DNA from 2 places in the Stenotrophomonas sp. STEN046 genome. Region 2 is predicted to be linked to the other one. Evidence: predicted binding sites of a transcription regulator. Region 2 holds the regulator's gene; the other holds the start of a gene.
What was found. Region 2 encodes HrcA, which represses chaperone genes, less so after heat shock. Its sites were predicted from a motif close to TTNGCACTCNNNNNNNNNGAGTGCNAA; they were not measured.

Region 1 (7,547 bases), on a different contig from region 2:
CCGGCGCAGGAGAGAAACGATGCCTTCTGCCCGGGGAGTTGAGCGTGGCTCAACTTCAACGACGCGGCAGGACAGCACAGGGTGCGGCCGATATGCTGTTGCCGCGCGGCCGATGCCGGCGTCGTGACTGGAGAACGGAATGGGGGCGGTTTTGCCGTTGCTGGGCTTGCGGGCCTTTGTTGAAACCGGCCGCCATGGCAGCCTGACCGCCGCCGCCGAGGTGATGGGAGTGACCCCGGGTGCCATCAGCCTGCAGCTGCGGCAGCTGCAGGAGCGCCTGGGCGTGAGCCTGTTCGATCGCACCCGGCATGGCGTGGTGCTCAGCGCAGCCGGCGCACGCGTGCACCTGGAACTGCAGCAGGCGTTCGACCAGATTGCCCACAGCGTGCAGACACTGGAACGGTGGCAAACGCGGGGCACACTGCGCATCAGTGCTGCTCCCAGTTTCGCTGCGCAGTGGCTGGCACCCCGCCTGGGCGAGTTCAGCGCGCTGCACCCGCAGGTGGACGTGCAGCTCGATGCCCGTGCAGCGTTGGTCGACCTGCGCCGCGACGGCGTGGACATCGCGATTCGCCATGGATTGGGGTACTACCCCGGCCTGCAGGCAGAGCACCTGCTGGCACCGGTGCTGCTGCCGGTGGCCAGCCCGGCACTGCTGGCCACCGCACCTGCCATGGCCTCGGTGCAGGACTGCCTGCAGCTGCCCTTGCTGCAGGATGCCGACCGCAGTGACTGGCGGTTGTGGTTCCAGGCATTGGGCCTGCTGCCCGACGCGCGCCTGGAACGCGGGCCCGCATTCGATGACGACTTGCTGCTGATCCGCGCGGCAGTGGCCGGGCAAGGCATCGCGCTGGTGCGCGACATCCACGTGGCCGAGGAACTGGCCAGCGGCCGGCTGCAGGTGGTGATCGAGCAGCCATGGCCGCAGGCATTCGCCTACTACGCAGTGACCTGCGGCGATGATGTGGAGAATGCGGCGGTGCCCGCGTTTCTCGCTTGGTTGCGCACAGCGTTGGCGTCTTCGCGCGATGCGGAGCCGCCTTACGCGGAACATGGATAGAGGCCCCGCCCTGCGGCGATATTCACGCATGGCGTGGATCTACTGCGAGAAACGCGTGGCCCCGTAGATCCACGCCATGCGCGGATCGGGCCGGCACCCACAAAAAAACCCCGCCTTGCGGCGGGGTTTTTTGTATTACAGCAGCGCAGCGGACCTTAGAAGTCCATGCCGCCCATGCCACCCATGCCGCCCATGCCACCGGCGCCGCCCATGGCCGGCTCGTCCTTCTTCGGAGCTTCGGCAACCATGGCTTCGGTGGTGATCATCAGACCAGCGATCGAAGCAGCGTTCTGCAGCGCCGAACGGGTCACCTTGGTCGGGTCCAGGATGCCGAACTGCAGCATGTCACCGAACTCGCCGGTGGCGGCGTTGTAGCCGAAGCTGCCGGTGCCTTCCTTGACCTTGTTGACGATGACCGACGGCTCTTCGCCGGCGTTGGCGACGATCTCGCGCAGCGGGGCTTCCATCGCGCGCAGGGCAATCTGGATGCCGTGGTTCTGGTCTTCGTTGGCACCCTTCAGGCCAGCCAGGGCCGACACTGCACGCACCAGGGCAACGCCGCCGCCCGGGACCACGCCTTCTTCAACGGCTGCACGGGTCGCGTGCAGGGCGTCGTCGACGCGGTCCTTCTTTTCCTTCATTTCGATTTCGGTCGAAGCGCCGACCTTGATCACCGCAACGCCGCCGGCCAGCTTGGCCACGCGTTCCTGCAGCTTCTCGCGGTCGTAATCCGAGGAAGTGTCTTCGATCTGGGTCTTGATCTGCGCAACGCGCGAATCGACCGCAGCCTTGTCACCCACGCCATCGATGATGGTGGTGTTTTCCTTGGAGACCTGCACCTTCTTGGCGCGGCCGAGGTCCTTGATGGTGGCCTTTTCCAGCGACAGGCCCACTTCTTCGGAGATCACGGTGCCGCCGGTCAGCACGGCCATGTCTTCCAGCATCGCCTTGCGACGATCGCCGAAGCCCGGCGCCTTGACGGCCACGACCTTGACGATGCCGCGGATGGTGTTGACCACCAGGGTCGCCAGCGCTTCGCCTTCCACTTCTTCGGCGACGATCAGCAGCGGCTTGCCTGCCTTGGCGACGCCTTCCAGCACCGGCAGCAGGTCACGCACGTTGGAGATCTTCTTGTCGTGCAGCAGGATGTACGGGTCATCCAGGTCAGCGGTCTGCGACTGCTGGTTGTTGATGAAGTACGGGGACAGGTAGCCGCGGTCGAACTGCATGCCCTTGACCACGTCCAGCTCGTTGTCCAGGCCCGAGCCTTCTTCAACGGTGATCACGCCTTCCTTGCCGACTTCCTTCATCGCATTGGCGATGATCTGGCCGATCGACTCGTCCGAGTTGGCCGAGATCGTGCCGACCTGGGCGATCGCCTTGTCGTCAGCGGTCGGCTTGGAGATGTTCTTCAGCTCGGCGACGGCAGCCACGACGGCCTTGTCGATGCCGCGCTTGAGGTCCATCGGGTTCATGCCGGCGGCCACAGCCTTGGCGCCTTCGCGGATCAGGGCCTGGGCCAGCACGGTGGCGGTGGTGGTGCCGTCGCCAGCGTCGTCGTTGGTGCGGGAAGCAACTTCCTTCACCATCTGCGCGCCCATGTTCTCGAACTTGTCAGCCAGTTCGATTTCCTTGGCGACGGAGACGCCGTCCTTGGTGATGGTCGGGGCGCCGAAGCTCTTCTCGAGCACGACGTTGCGGCCCTTCGGGCCCAGGGTGGCCTTGACGGCATTGGCGAGAACGTTGACGCCGCGCACCATGCGCGAACGGGCGTCTTCACCGAAACGAATATCCTTGGCAGCCATGTGCAGTTACCTCATTGGTAGCGCCGGGCCATGCCCGGCAGCTGGGTGTTGGAATCAGGGGATGAAGCAGGTCGCGCTTACGCTCAGCCGATGACGGCGAGCACGTCGTCTTCGCGCAGGACCTTGTATTCGACGCCTTCGCTCTTGTACGAGCTGCCGGCGTACTGGCCGTAGATGACCTTGTCGCCGACCTTCAGCGAAGGAGCGCGCACGGTGCCGTTGTCCAGCGGCTTGCCCGGGCCCACGGCAACGACTTCACCCTTGGTGGACTTTTCCTTGGCGGAGTCCGGGATCAGAATGCCACCGGCGGAAACTTCGTCGGCTTCGATCGGCTTGACCACAACGCGGTCGTGCAGCGGCTTGATGCTCATGTGGGACCTCTTAAGTTATTGATTGGTCTGAAAAAGTCCGGCGATGTTAGCACTCGCACCAAGCGACTGCCAGCAACGCGCGTGAAAAAGCCCGACAGGTCGGGAGCACGACAGAGATGGAGCTGGCGCCGGGCCTTTCAAGGCCGCCCGGGCAAAAATTTTTGCGGCGACGGTTGCGCGCGGATCCACGCCTGGCAGCCGTGCCTTCACGCGGCTGGCGCGCGGCTCGCCCTTGGCGCGCCCTCGCTTTTAGTGACCGCCGTCTCAGTGTCAGATATCTGGCGTTCATTTACGACAAAGTGTCACTGGATCGGCCTTACGGTGGCCCGGCATTCCCAATCACAAGGAGTAGTCGATGCGATTGCTGTCCCCGCTCGCCGCCGCCTGCCTGCTGGCGCTGGCCGCCGCACCGGCCCAGGCCGAGGTCTTCATCAACGAACTGCACTACGACGACAGCACCGCTGCCGGTGACGTCGGCGAAGCCATCGAAGTGGTCGCCACCGCCGGCGAGGACCTGTCCGGCTACCGCCTTTACCTCTACAACGGCAGCAACCCGTCGGCTGCGACCGTCTACGCCAACAATGCCGTTCCCGCCGGCACCGCTGCCGGCTGCGGCAGCGCCACCCTGGCCGTGGTGACCTACCCCACCAACGGCCTGCAGAACGGTCCCAATGATGGCATTGCCCTGGTCGACGCCAGCGGCAAGGTGGTGCAGTTCCTCAGCTATGAAGGCGCGATCACCGCCTCCGGTGGCCCCGCCGCCGGCATGACCAGCCAGAACATCCCGGTTGCCGAGACCAACAGCACCGCCGCCGGTACCTCCCTGCAGCTGACCGGCAGTGGCAGCCAGTACACCCACTTCACCTGGGCCGAATCGGCCAGACAGACCTTCGGCAGCTGCAACAACAGCCAAACCTTCAGTGGCGGCGGCACCCCCGGCCCGAACACCCCGCCCTCGGTCTCCACCACCACCCCGGCGCAGGGCAGCAGCACGTTCCCGGCAGCGGCCGATCTGGAAGTGGTGTTCAGCGAGACCGTCAGCCTGGCCAGTGGCGCCTTCGCGCTCACCTGCGGCACCTCCGGCAGCGTCCCGCTGACCTGGCCTGCCAGCGGCAAGAGCGTGAAGCTTTCCACCAACACCGCGCTGGTGGCCGGTGAAGCCTGCCGCTTCGACATCCGCGCCGCGCGCATCGCCGATTCGCAGGGCGCCCGCCCGGCGGCCGACAGCCGCATCGCCTTTACCGTGGCCACCACCACCGGCAACCCGGACCCAGGCAACCCCGGCGGCCCGGCCGGTTACTACGCGAAGGTGAACACCTCCAGCCCCAGCCAGCTGCGCTGCTCGCTGCACGAGACGATCAAGGGTCACACCGCCTATCCCTACAGCGGCTCGGGCACCAGCACCTGGACCATCCTGGAGATCGCCGACGAGGATCCCAACAACGCCGGCAAGATCCTCGATGCCTACCGCAACCGCAGCTACACCAAGGTGACCGACCGCGCCGGCAGCGGCGGCGGCCTGAAGTACAACCGTGAGCACACCTGGCCGAACTCGCTGGGCTTTGCCAGCACCACCGGCGACAAGGGCCTGCCGTACGCCCCGTACACCGACACCCACATGCTCTACCTGACCGACGCACAGTGGAACGCCGACCGCGGCAACAAGCCGTTCGGCAAGTGCGACGCCAACTGCGGCGAGCGCGCCACCGAGGCCAACAACGGCCAGGGCGGTGGCAGCGGCGGTTACCCGGGCAATTCGAACTGGGTACGTACACCGGACGGCAACGGCGGCACCTTCGAGGTGTGGGGTGCGCGCAAGGGCGACATGGCGCGTGCGGTGCTGTACATGGCCATCCGCTATGAGGGCGGCAAGGATGCGGCTACCGGCCAGTCCGAGCCGGACCTGGAGCTGACCGACGACCGCAGCAAGATCGTCAAGACCAGCAGTTCGCCGGCCTACATGGGCCTGCTGTCGACGTTGATCGACTGGCACCTGGCCGACCCGCCGAGTGCTGCAGAGCGTGCCCGCAATGACGTGATCTACAGCTTCCAGGGCAACCGCAACCCGTTCATCGACCACCCCGAGTGGGCCACCCCGGGCCTGTTCACCTCCGCCAAGCCGGCCACCTGCCAGCTGGCCAACTGATCGCGCAACGCTGCGGTCCACTGCCGCCGCCGGGCCTTGTCCCGGCGGCGGCCCTATACTCGACGGTCATGTCGACCGTCGATCCCGTCCTGCTGTTGTTGACCACCTGCCCGGACCGGGCCAGTGCCGAGCGCATCGCGCACGCGCTGGTCGCCGAGCGACTGGCAGCGTGCGTCACCCGCCTGGACGGCGCGCAGTCGACCTACCGCTGGCAGGGCGAGGTCACCACCGACGCCGAACTGCAGTTGCTGGTGAAAACCACCGCGAGCCGCGTCGATGACGCAATCGCCCGGATCGTCGAACTGCATCCGTATGAACTCCCGGAGTGCATCGCGGTCGAAACCCGGGCCGGCCTGCCGGCGTATCTGGACTGGATCCGGGCACAGACCCGGGAGGACACTGATTGAAGACTCTGTTTGCGCGTGGCGCCGCCCTGTGCGCCCTGTTGTGGCTTTCACTGCCAGCCTTCGCGCTGGATGAGAAGGATCTGTTGCCGGTGGACCAGGCGTTCGCGCTGACCGCCAGTGCCCCCGAGCGGGGCCAGATCCAGCTGCGGTTCAAGATTGCCCCGGGCTATTACCTGTACCGGCACCGCACGACGGTGAAGGCCGACCCGGCGTTCAATGCCGCTGCACTGCAGATGCCGGCGGGCAAGAAGCACCACGACGATTTCTTCGGCGAGGTGGAAACCTACCGCGAGCGCCTGCAGGCCACCCTGCCTGGTGCACCCACCGATGCCGCCGGCACCATCAGCCTGGAAGTGCGTTACCAGGGCTGCGCCGACGCCGGCGTCTGCTACCCGCCGCAGAAGCGCGTGATCCAGGTCGCCCTGCCCGGTGCCGGTGGCACGCCAGCGGCCCTGCCAACTGCACGCGCCACCGGCACCAGTGCGTTCAACAACCCGCTGGCCGGCGCCGGTGGTGGGCTGCGCCTGCCAGGTACGAGCAACACCCAGGCATTGCCGCTGCCCTCGGAACAGGCCTTTGGCTTTGATGCCATCGCCAGTGATGGCAACACCCTGCTGCTGCGCTTCAGTCCGGCACCCGGCTATTACCTGTATCGCGACCGCACCTCGCTGAAGCTGGAAGGCAGTGCCGGCGTGCTGGCTGACAAGCCGCGCTGGCCGGCCGCGCAGTCGCATCGCGACGAGCACTTCGGTGATGTGGCGGTCTATTTCAACCAGGTGGAAGTGCCGGTGCCGCTGCGCCGCAGCCGCGCCGACGCGGTGGACAGCACGCTGGTGGTGACCTTCCAGGGTTGCCAGACCGATGGCATCTGCTACCCGCCGATGACGCGCCGGGTGAAACTGGCAATTCCGGCCGGCAAGGCCACCCCTTCCGGCACAGCACCGGCGGCGCGCGACGAGGTGATCCGCTCGCTGCCTGCCGCGGCTGTCGGCAGCACCCGCGAAGGTGCCAACGGTACGCCGCTGCGCCTGCTGCCAACCGTACCCAACGCCCCCGCGGCGGCTGAAAGCGCCGGCGTTGAGGGTGCAGGCAGCGACGCGTTCGCCGCTGATGCCCGGCAGGACAACGCGCTGCGCACCAAGGCACCGACCAGCGTGCCGAAGACCGACACCTCGCTGCTGTGGGTGCTGCTGCTGGCGCTGGGCGGTGGCCTGGTGCTGAACCTGATGCCGTGCGTGCTGCCGATCCTGTCGCTGAAGGTACTGAGCCTGGCCCAGAGCGGCGAAAGTGCCGAGCGCGCCCGCAGCCATGCCATGTGGTACACGCTGGGCGTGCTGGTGGCCTTTGCGGTGATCGGCGCGCTGATGGTCGGCCTGCGCATGCTCGGCAACGCGGTCGGCATCGGCTTCCAGCTGCAGCATCCCGGCGTGGTGGCGGCGTTGGCCTACATCATGTTCGCGGTGGGCCTGAGCCTGTCCGGCGTGTTCACCATGGGCGGCGGCATCGGCAATTTCGGCCAGTCGCTGGCCCGCCGCAGTGGCCCGGCCGGTGATTTCTTCACCGGTGTGCTGGCCTGTGTGGTCGGCAGCGCCTGCGTCGGCCCGTTCTTCGGCCCGGCGGTGGCCTATGCCTTCGTCGCCCCGCCAGTGGCGGCGATGCTGGTCTTCCTGTTCCTCGGCCTGGGCCTGGCGCTGCCGTTCCTGCTGATCGGCTTCGTGCCGGCGCTGGCCCGCCGCCTGCCCAAGCCCGGCCCGTGGA
Region 2 (7,547 bases):
GATCGACTTCTTGATCAGCTCTTCCACCAGCGACTCCAGCTTGGCGCGGGTCAACTTGATGTTCAGGTGCTTCGGGCCCGACGCGTCAGCGGTGACGTACGGCAGGTTCACTTCGGTCTGCTGGGCGCTGGACAGCTCGATCTTGGCGCGCTCGGCAGCATCCTTCAGGCGCTGCAGGGCCAGCGGATCCTTGCGCAGGTCGATGCCCTGGTCCTTGTTGAACTCTTCAACCAGGTACTCGATGACGCGGTTGTCGAAATCTTCGCCGCCCAGGAAGGTGTCACCGTTGGTGGCCAGCACTTCGAACTGCTTTTCACCATCGACGTTGGCGATCTCGATCACCGACACGTCGAAGGTGCCGCCGCCCAGGTCGTACACCACGATCTTGCGATCCTTGTTGTCGCCCTTGTCCAGGCCATAGGCCAGCGCGGCCGCAGTCGGCTCGTTGATGATGCGCTTGACGTCCAGACCGGCGATGCGGCCAGCGTCCTTGGTTGCCTGGCGCTGGCTGTCATTGAAGTAGGCCGGCACGGTGATGACCGCTTCGGTGACCTTTTCACCGAGGAAGTCCTCGGCGGTCTTCTTCATCTTTTCCAGCACCTTGGCCGAGATTTCCTGCGGCGCCATCTTCTTGGCATCGCTGGTGGACACCCAGGCGTCGCCATTGTCGTGGGCCAGGATGCCGTACGGGACGTGCGCGATGTCCTTCTGCACTTCAGCGTCGGTGAACTTGCGGCCGATCAGGCGCTTCACCGCGTAGAAGGTGTTCTTGGGGTTGGTGACGGCCTGGCGCTTGGCCGAGGCGCCGACCAGGACTTCGCCGTCCTTGGTGTAGGCGACGATCGACGGGGTGGTGCGATCGCCTTCCGAGTTTTCAATGACGCGGGCCTTGCCGCCGTCCATGATCGCCACACACGAGTTGGTGGTGCCGAGGTCGATACCAATGATCTTGCCCATGGGGGAGACTCCTGAAGAATGCTGTTTATGTCAGTCCGGCCGTTCGGCCGGTGGATGAATACGAAGTGGGGGAGGCTCGTGGAACATTCAAGCCATCCTCCGAACGCTGTGTTCAGCGCCTGGAAAACCTCGCCGGGCATGGCCCGGCAGTACCGATCCGGGCGGGTCCAACGATGCCGGTCCGGGCGGTTGGCGCCGGACCATGCCCGGCGGCCCCGCGCCCGCAACGACGGGTCAGTCGGCCGCCACCACCACCAGCGCCGGCCGCAGCAGGCGCTCGTTGAGCAGGTAGCCCTTCTGGAACACGGTCACCACGCTGCCCGGCGCGGCGCCGGGCGCGGCGACCTGGCTGATCGCTTGGTGGTGTTCCGGGTTGAACGGCTGGCCGGTCGGGTCCAGCAGGGCCAGGCCATTGTCGGCGGCGACCTTCAGCAGCTGCTTGTAGGTCATTTCCAGGCCTTCACGCAGCGGATGGGCGTCGTCGCCGGCCGCCTTCAGGCCCGCATCGAGGCTGTCAAATACCGGCAGCAGCTCGCCCAGCAGCTTCTCGTTGGCAAATTTGCGAGCCTGTTCGATGTCGCGGGCCACGCGCTTGCGCTGGTTGTCCAGGTCGGCGCGCTCACGCAGCGCTTCGGCCTTGACCTGCTCCACTTCCGCGCGCAGCTGTTCAATCTGTTCGTTGACGCCCTGGTCGGCGGCTGCGTCGGCAGCGGCCTGCTGGGCGGCGATGTCTGGCTGATCTTGATTCATGTCTGGGTCCCTGGCGGTCACTCTCCGCCTCCACCCACCCTAGTGTGGGCGGGATGCTGCGTTTCAAGCGTCCGATGCACCAGGACTGCGGCCGCCGGGTGAAAAGGCCGCGCCCAGTACATCGGCGGTGGCCTGGACCAGGGGAATCATGCGGTCGTAGGCCATCCGCTTGGGCCCGATCACCCCCAGCACGCCCAGCACCTGGCCGTTGGCGGTATAAGGGGCCGTTACCAGCGAGACCCCCTGCAGCGGCATCATCCCGGTCTCTTCGCCGATAAAGATGCGCACCCCCGGCGCCTGGATGGTCCGCTCCAGCAACTGCAGGATCTCGCGCTTGCTGGAGAACAGCTCGAACAGCTCGCGCAGGCGCTCCAGGTCGGACAGGTCCTGCACCCCCATCAGCCGGGTCTGCCCGGCCACCAGCATGTCGTCGGCCGGCGGCTGCAGGGCCTGCTCGGCCAGCTCGATGCTGTGCGCCAGCAGCTGCTCCAGCTCCGAACGGGCGTCGCGCAGCTCCAGCAGCAGGCGGGTACGGATCTCCGCCAGCGGCAGGCCGGCGAAATGGGCGTTGAGGTAGTTGGCGACCTGTTCCAGCTGCCCTGGCTCGAAGCCCTGGCGGGTCTCGATCACCCGGTTCTGCACCTCGTTGTCGGCAAACACCAGGATCGCCAGCACCCGGCGCCCGTCCAGCGCCACGAAATCGATCTGGCGGAAAGCGAACTGTTCGCGGCGTGGCGCGCTGACCACGCCAACGAAATGACTCATCGCCGACAGCAGTTCCGAGGCGCTGCCGAGCAGGGCCTGGGTACTGCCGCCTCCGGCCAGCTCCTGGCGCAACCGGGCCAGCTCGCCTTCGCCCGGCGGCTGCATCTGCAACAGGCTGTCGACGAACACGCGGTAGCCGTGCGCGGTCGGGATGCGCCCGGCCGAGGTGTGCGGCGACGCCAGCAGGCCCAGGTCTTCCAGATCGCCCAGGATGTTGCGGATGGTGGCCGAGCTGACCTCCAGGCCGGCCACACGTGCCAGTGTCTGCGAGCCCACCGGCTCGCCGTCCTGGATGTAACGCGCGATCAGGGTGCGCAGCAGATGGCGCGCGCGCGGGGCTAGCTGGTCGGGAGAACCGTGCATGGAATCAACCTGTGAGACACGGACACTAGATAATGGCGCAGCGCCACCTTGGCAAGTCATTGGACCACTCGGCCGCGCGTGCTAGCGTTGCGCGGCTGAATACACCTCTCTACCGATGCTCAGACACCTTTCGATCAAGGATTTCGCCGTCGTCCGCGCCACCGAGCTTGAGTTCGGGCCGGGCATGACCGTGGTTTCAGGCGAGACCGGCGCCGGCAAATCGCTGATGGTCGACGCACTGGGCTTCCTGTCCGGCCTGCGCGCCGACAGCGGCGTGGTCCGCCATGGCGCCGCCCGCGCCGAGCTGTCGGCCGAATTCGCCCTTGACCAGCTGCAGGCCGCCCGCCAGTGGCTGGCCGACAACGAGCTGGACGACGACGACCAATGCCAGCTTCGGCGTGTGATCCGTGCCGATGGTGGCTCGCGCGCGTGGATCAACGGCCGTCCGGTCACCCTGGCACAGCTGGCCGACCTGGCCGCGCTGCTGGTGGAGATCCATGGCCAGCACGAGCAACAGGCCCTGCTGACCCGCCCATCGCAGCTGGCCCTGCTGGACGCCTACGCCCGCAATGAAGGCGAGCGCCGCGAGGTACGTCGCGCGGCCGCAGCCTGGCAGATGCTGGTCGACGAATCACTGGCGCTGTCGCAACAGGGCGATGTGAGTGACCGCATCGGCTTCCTCGAACACCAGCTTCGCGAGCTCGACCGCGAGGATCTGGCCCCCGAATCGATCGTCGCGCTGGGTGCCAGCCACCGCCGCCAGGCCCACGCCAGCGCCCTGCTGGCCGCCTGCCAGGCCGCGAGCGGGCAACTCAATGGCGACGAAGGCGGTTCCGCGCTGGATCTGCTGCAGCAGGTACGGCACGAACTGGCCCGGGTGGCCGAACACGATGCGCGCCTGGGCGATGTGGACGCGCTGATCGACAGCGCCTCGATCCAGCTGCATGAAGCACTGGCCCTGCTCGACCGTGTGCATGACGACCTGGATGCCGATCCGGACCAGTTCGAAGAGAACGAGCGTCGCCTCGGCCGCCTGCACGACCTGGCCCGCAAGCATCGCGTGCCGATGGACGAGCTGGGCGCACAACGCGAGCGCATGCATGCCGAAGTGGAACAGCTGCGTGGGGCCGACGAGCGCCTGCAGCGTCTGGCCGGCGAGATCGACAAGGCCGCAGGTGCATGGCGTGCGCAGGCCGCCACGCTGACCACCAGCCGGCGCAAGGCGGCTACCGAACTGTCGGCCACCACCACCGGCATCATCGCCGAGCTGGGCATGGGCGGCGGCCAGTTCCTGATCGAGCTTGAGCCGCAGGACAGCGGCAGGCCCGATCCGCAGGGGGCCGAACGCGTTGAATTCCTGGTCGCAGCCAATGCCGGGCAGCCGCCACGCGCGCTGCGCAAGGTCGCCTCCGGCGGTGAACTGTCACGCATTTCGCTGGCCATCGAAGTGGCCGCGCTGGACCTGGACGCCGTGCCGACCATGGTGTTCGACGAAGTCGATTCCGGCATCGGTGGCGCGGTGGCCGACATCGTCGGCCAGAAACTGCGCGCGCTTGGCGAGAAGCGCCAGGTGCTGTGCGTGACCCATCTGCCGCAGGTGGCATCGAAGGGCCACGCGCACTACCGGGTCAGCAAGGCGCCGGTGGAAGGCATGACCCAGAGCGCGGTGGAGAAGCTGGACATCAAGGCGCGCGAAGAAGAACTGGCGCGCATGCTGGGCGGCGTGGAAGTGAGCAAGGAAGCACGCGCTGCCGCGCGCAAGCTGCTGCAGGCCTGAGGCCGGCACGCGCGACGATCTACAGCGCCCCCGGCCGGCACTACCCGGGTCATCCCAGCGGTCGCGACAGATCCACGTGCTCCACCAGGAAATCCAGAAACGCGCGCACCCGCAGCGGCAGGTATCCACCCTGCCCCAGGAACACCGCGTGCACTTCTTCCAGATCACCGGGGTTGGCCTCTTCCAGCACCGGCAACAGCCGGCCGGCGGCGATGTCGGCCTGTACCTGGAACGCGGCCAACCGGGCCATGCCCAGCCCGCCCAGCACCAGCTGGCGCAACGCATCGCCATTGCTGGCGCGTGCATTGCCACTGGGCAGCACCCGTTGCTCCTGGCCATCCTGCAGCAGCGGCCAGCCCTGCACGGCGCGCGCGTGACCGATGTCCAGCCGGTTGTGCGCCAGCAACGCTTCGGCGCTGCGCGGCAAACCGTGGCGTGCGGCATAGGCCGGTGAGGCCACGATCATCATCCGCGTCGTTCCCAGCCGCCGCGCCACCAGGCTGGAGCTTTTCAGCGGCCCCGCGCGCACCGCCACATCGGTGCGCTGCTCCAGCAGATCGATCACCTCGTCGGTCAGGGTCAGGTCCACACCCACCTGCGGGTGGTGCTGCAGGAATGCCGGCAGCAGCGGCAACAGGAAGTGCTGGCCGAAGGGCACATTGGCATTGACCCGCAACCGCCCTCTTGGCTCGGCATGGGCGCTGGCACAGCGCTCGGCCTCTTCCAGGTCGGCCAGCACACGCAGGCCGCGCTCATAGAAGGCGCAGCCCTCCGGGGTCAGCTGCAGCTGCCGGGTGGAGCGGTGCAGCAGGCGCGTGCCCAGCCGCTGTTCCAGCCGCGCCACCAGCTTGCTGACCGCCGACGGCGTCATTTCCAGACGGCGGGCAGCCGCCGAAAAGCCGCCGGTCTCGATGACGCGGACGAACACTTCCAGTTCGCCGGAGCGATTGATGTCGGTACGCGCCATGTTGGTGAATCCAGTTCACAGATGATTGTCTGCACGCAGTCTAGTTCACAGATGATCCCGCGCGCACCATGGCCGCTCCGCCGCCTGGACCACGCCGATGAACCGCTTGCAGCAGATGAGCGCCACTGCCCTCCTTGCCATCTCCGCCTCCGCATCCGCCGCGCCCGGCCCGCATTGGGTTGCCAGCTGGCAGGCCAGCCCGCAGCCGGTCTGGGGCGATGACTTCCTGTTCCCGACCCTGGTGCCGGCAACGCTGCACGACCAGACCTTCCGCCAGACCGCACGCATCAGCCTGGGCGGGCCGCGCCTGCGGGTGCGGCTGAGCAATGCCTACGGCACCGGCCCGCTGCGGATCGGCAGCGCCAGCGTCGCCGCACAGGCAGGGTCGGCACCGCTTGCGCTTCGCTTCGACGGCCAGCCCGGGGTGCTGATCGGGCCTGGCGAGGACCGCCTGAGCGACCCGCTGGCGCTGCCCACCCACCACCAGCAGGCGCTGCAGGTGAGCGTCCATCTGCCCGGCCGCGTGCCGGTGCAGACCTTCCATTGGGAGGGCCGGCAGACCAGCTGGATCGCCCCGGGCAGGCAGACCGGGGAAGCGGCGTTGCACGGGGCCAGCACCACCACCGCCCGCCTGCTGCTGTCCGGCATCGAGGTGGAGGCGCCCGCGACGGCGGGCAGCGTGGTGGTGGTGGGAGATTCGATCACCGATGGCGCCACCGCCAGCCTGGACCAGGACCAGCGCTGGACCGACCACCTCGCCGCGCGGCTGGCGCCCGAGGGCATGGCGGTGGTCAATGCAGGCATTTCCGGCGGACGGCTGCTGCGCGACGGCATGGGTCAGGCCGCCATCACCCGCTTCCAGCGCGATGTGCTCGACCAGCCCGGCGTGGCAAGCGTGATCGTCCTGATCGGCATCAACGACATCAGCTGGCCCGGCACCGGATTTGCCCGCGCCGAGCAGCGGCCCACCCTGGCGCAGCTGAAGGCCGGCTATCGCCAGCTCGCCGAGAATGCCCACGCCCGCGGCCTGCGCATCCTCGGCGCCACGCTCACGCCATTCGCCGGCGCCCTGCCCGGCACGCCGCTGGACGATTACTTCCAGCCGGACAAGGAACGGCTGCGGCAACAGCTGAACGCCTGGCTGCGCAGCGACAGCCCGTTCGACGCGGTGATCGATCTGGATGCGGCCCTGCGTGATCCGGCTGATCCGTCACGGATGGCGGCGGCCTACGACTCCGGCGACCACCTGCACCCCGGCGATGCGGGCAACCGGGCGATGGCCGAGGCGGTGGATCTGGAGGTGTTGCTGGGCCCATCCACGCGTGGCGCGGATCTACAGCAGCGCTGAGGCCTTACACGCAAAAACCCCGGGCAGGCCCGGGGTTTCGTCGCAATCAGCTGGCTGCGGGGCTTACTTGCGCTTCTTGCGCACGTACAGCACCAGCGAGTGCTCTTCCAGCTCGTAGCCGTGGTCGGCAGCGATCTTGCGCTGCAGATCTTCGATCTCGGTGCTTTCGAACTCGATGATCTTGCCGCTGTCCACATCGACCATGTGGTCGTGGTGGCCGCCGCGGTCGAGCTCGTAGACGGCCTGGCCGCCTTCGAAATTGTGCTTGAGCACGAGGCCGGCGGCCTCGAACTGGGTCAGCACCCGGTACACCGTGGCCAGGCCGATCTCATCGCCATGCTCCAGCAGCTGGCGGTAGATGTCTTCGGCGGTCATGTGGTGCTGGGCATTGCGCTGCTCGAGCAGCGCCAGGATCCGCATCCGCGGATGGGTCACCTTCAGGCCGACTTTACGCAGGTCGTGGGTTTCCATAGGTCTCCGTTCATTGGCGATTTAGCGCCAGCTGCCTCGGATTGGGTCGCGGTGGCACGCCGGGAGTGTATCATCGGTTTGATTTCCCCAACCGCCAGTCCCGATGCGCAATCTCCTGTTGGTCGCCGCCGTCGCCTTGTCCACCACCG

Region 1: a site for HrcA is predicted at 3,283-3,309, ahead of ACVOLJ_RS03820 (co-chaperone GroES). Genes of this name have one in related genera too.

Annotation. Positions count from the first base shown of each region.
Region 1 covers NZ_JBRRDR010000004.1:134,833-142,379, reverse strand. Annotated here, with positions in the region: gene ACVOLJ_RS03830 (LysR substrate-binding domain-containing protein) at 140-1,060, shown strand; gene groL (chaperonin GroEL) at 1,216-2,865, opposite strand; gene ACVOLJ_RS03820 (co-chaperone GroES) at 2,949-3,236, opposite strand; gene ACVOLJ_RS03815 (endonuclease) at 3,592-5,382, shown strand; gene cutA (divalent-cation tolerance protein CutA) at 5,451-5,789, shown strand; gene ACVOLJ_RS03805 (protein-disulfide reductase DsbD family protein) at 5,786-7,547, shown strand, end outside.
Region 2 covers NZ_JBRRDR010000053.1:15,370-22,916, reverse strand. Annotated here, with positions in the region: gene dnaK (molecular chaperone DnaK) at 1-957, opposite strand, end outside; gene grpE (nucleotide exchange factor GrpE) at 1,192-1,707, opposite strand; gene hrcA (heat-inducible transcriptional repressor HrcA) at 1,771-2,835, opposite strand; gene recN (DNA repair protein RecN) at 2,951-4,612, shown strand; gene ACVOLJ_RS18600 (LysR family transcriptional regulator) at 4,662-5,579, opposite strand; gene ACVOLJ_RS18595 (SGNH/GDSL hydrolase family protein) at 5,677-6,927, shown strand; gene fur (ferric iron uptake transcriptional regulator) at 6,991-7,398, opposite strand; gene ACVOLJ_RS18585 (outer membrane protein assembly factor BamE) at 7,502-7,547, shown strand, end outside.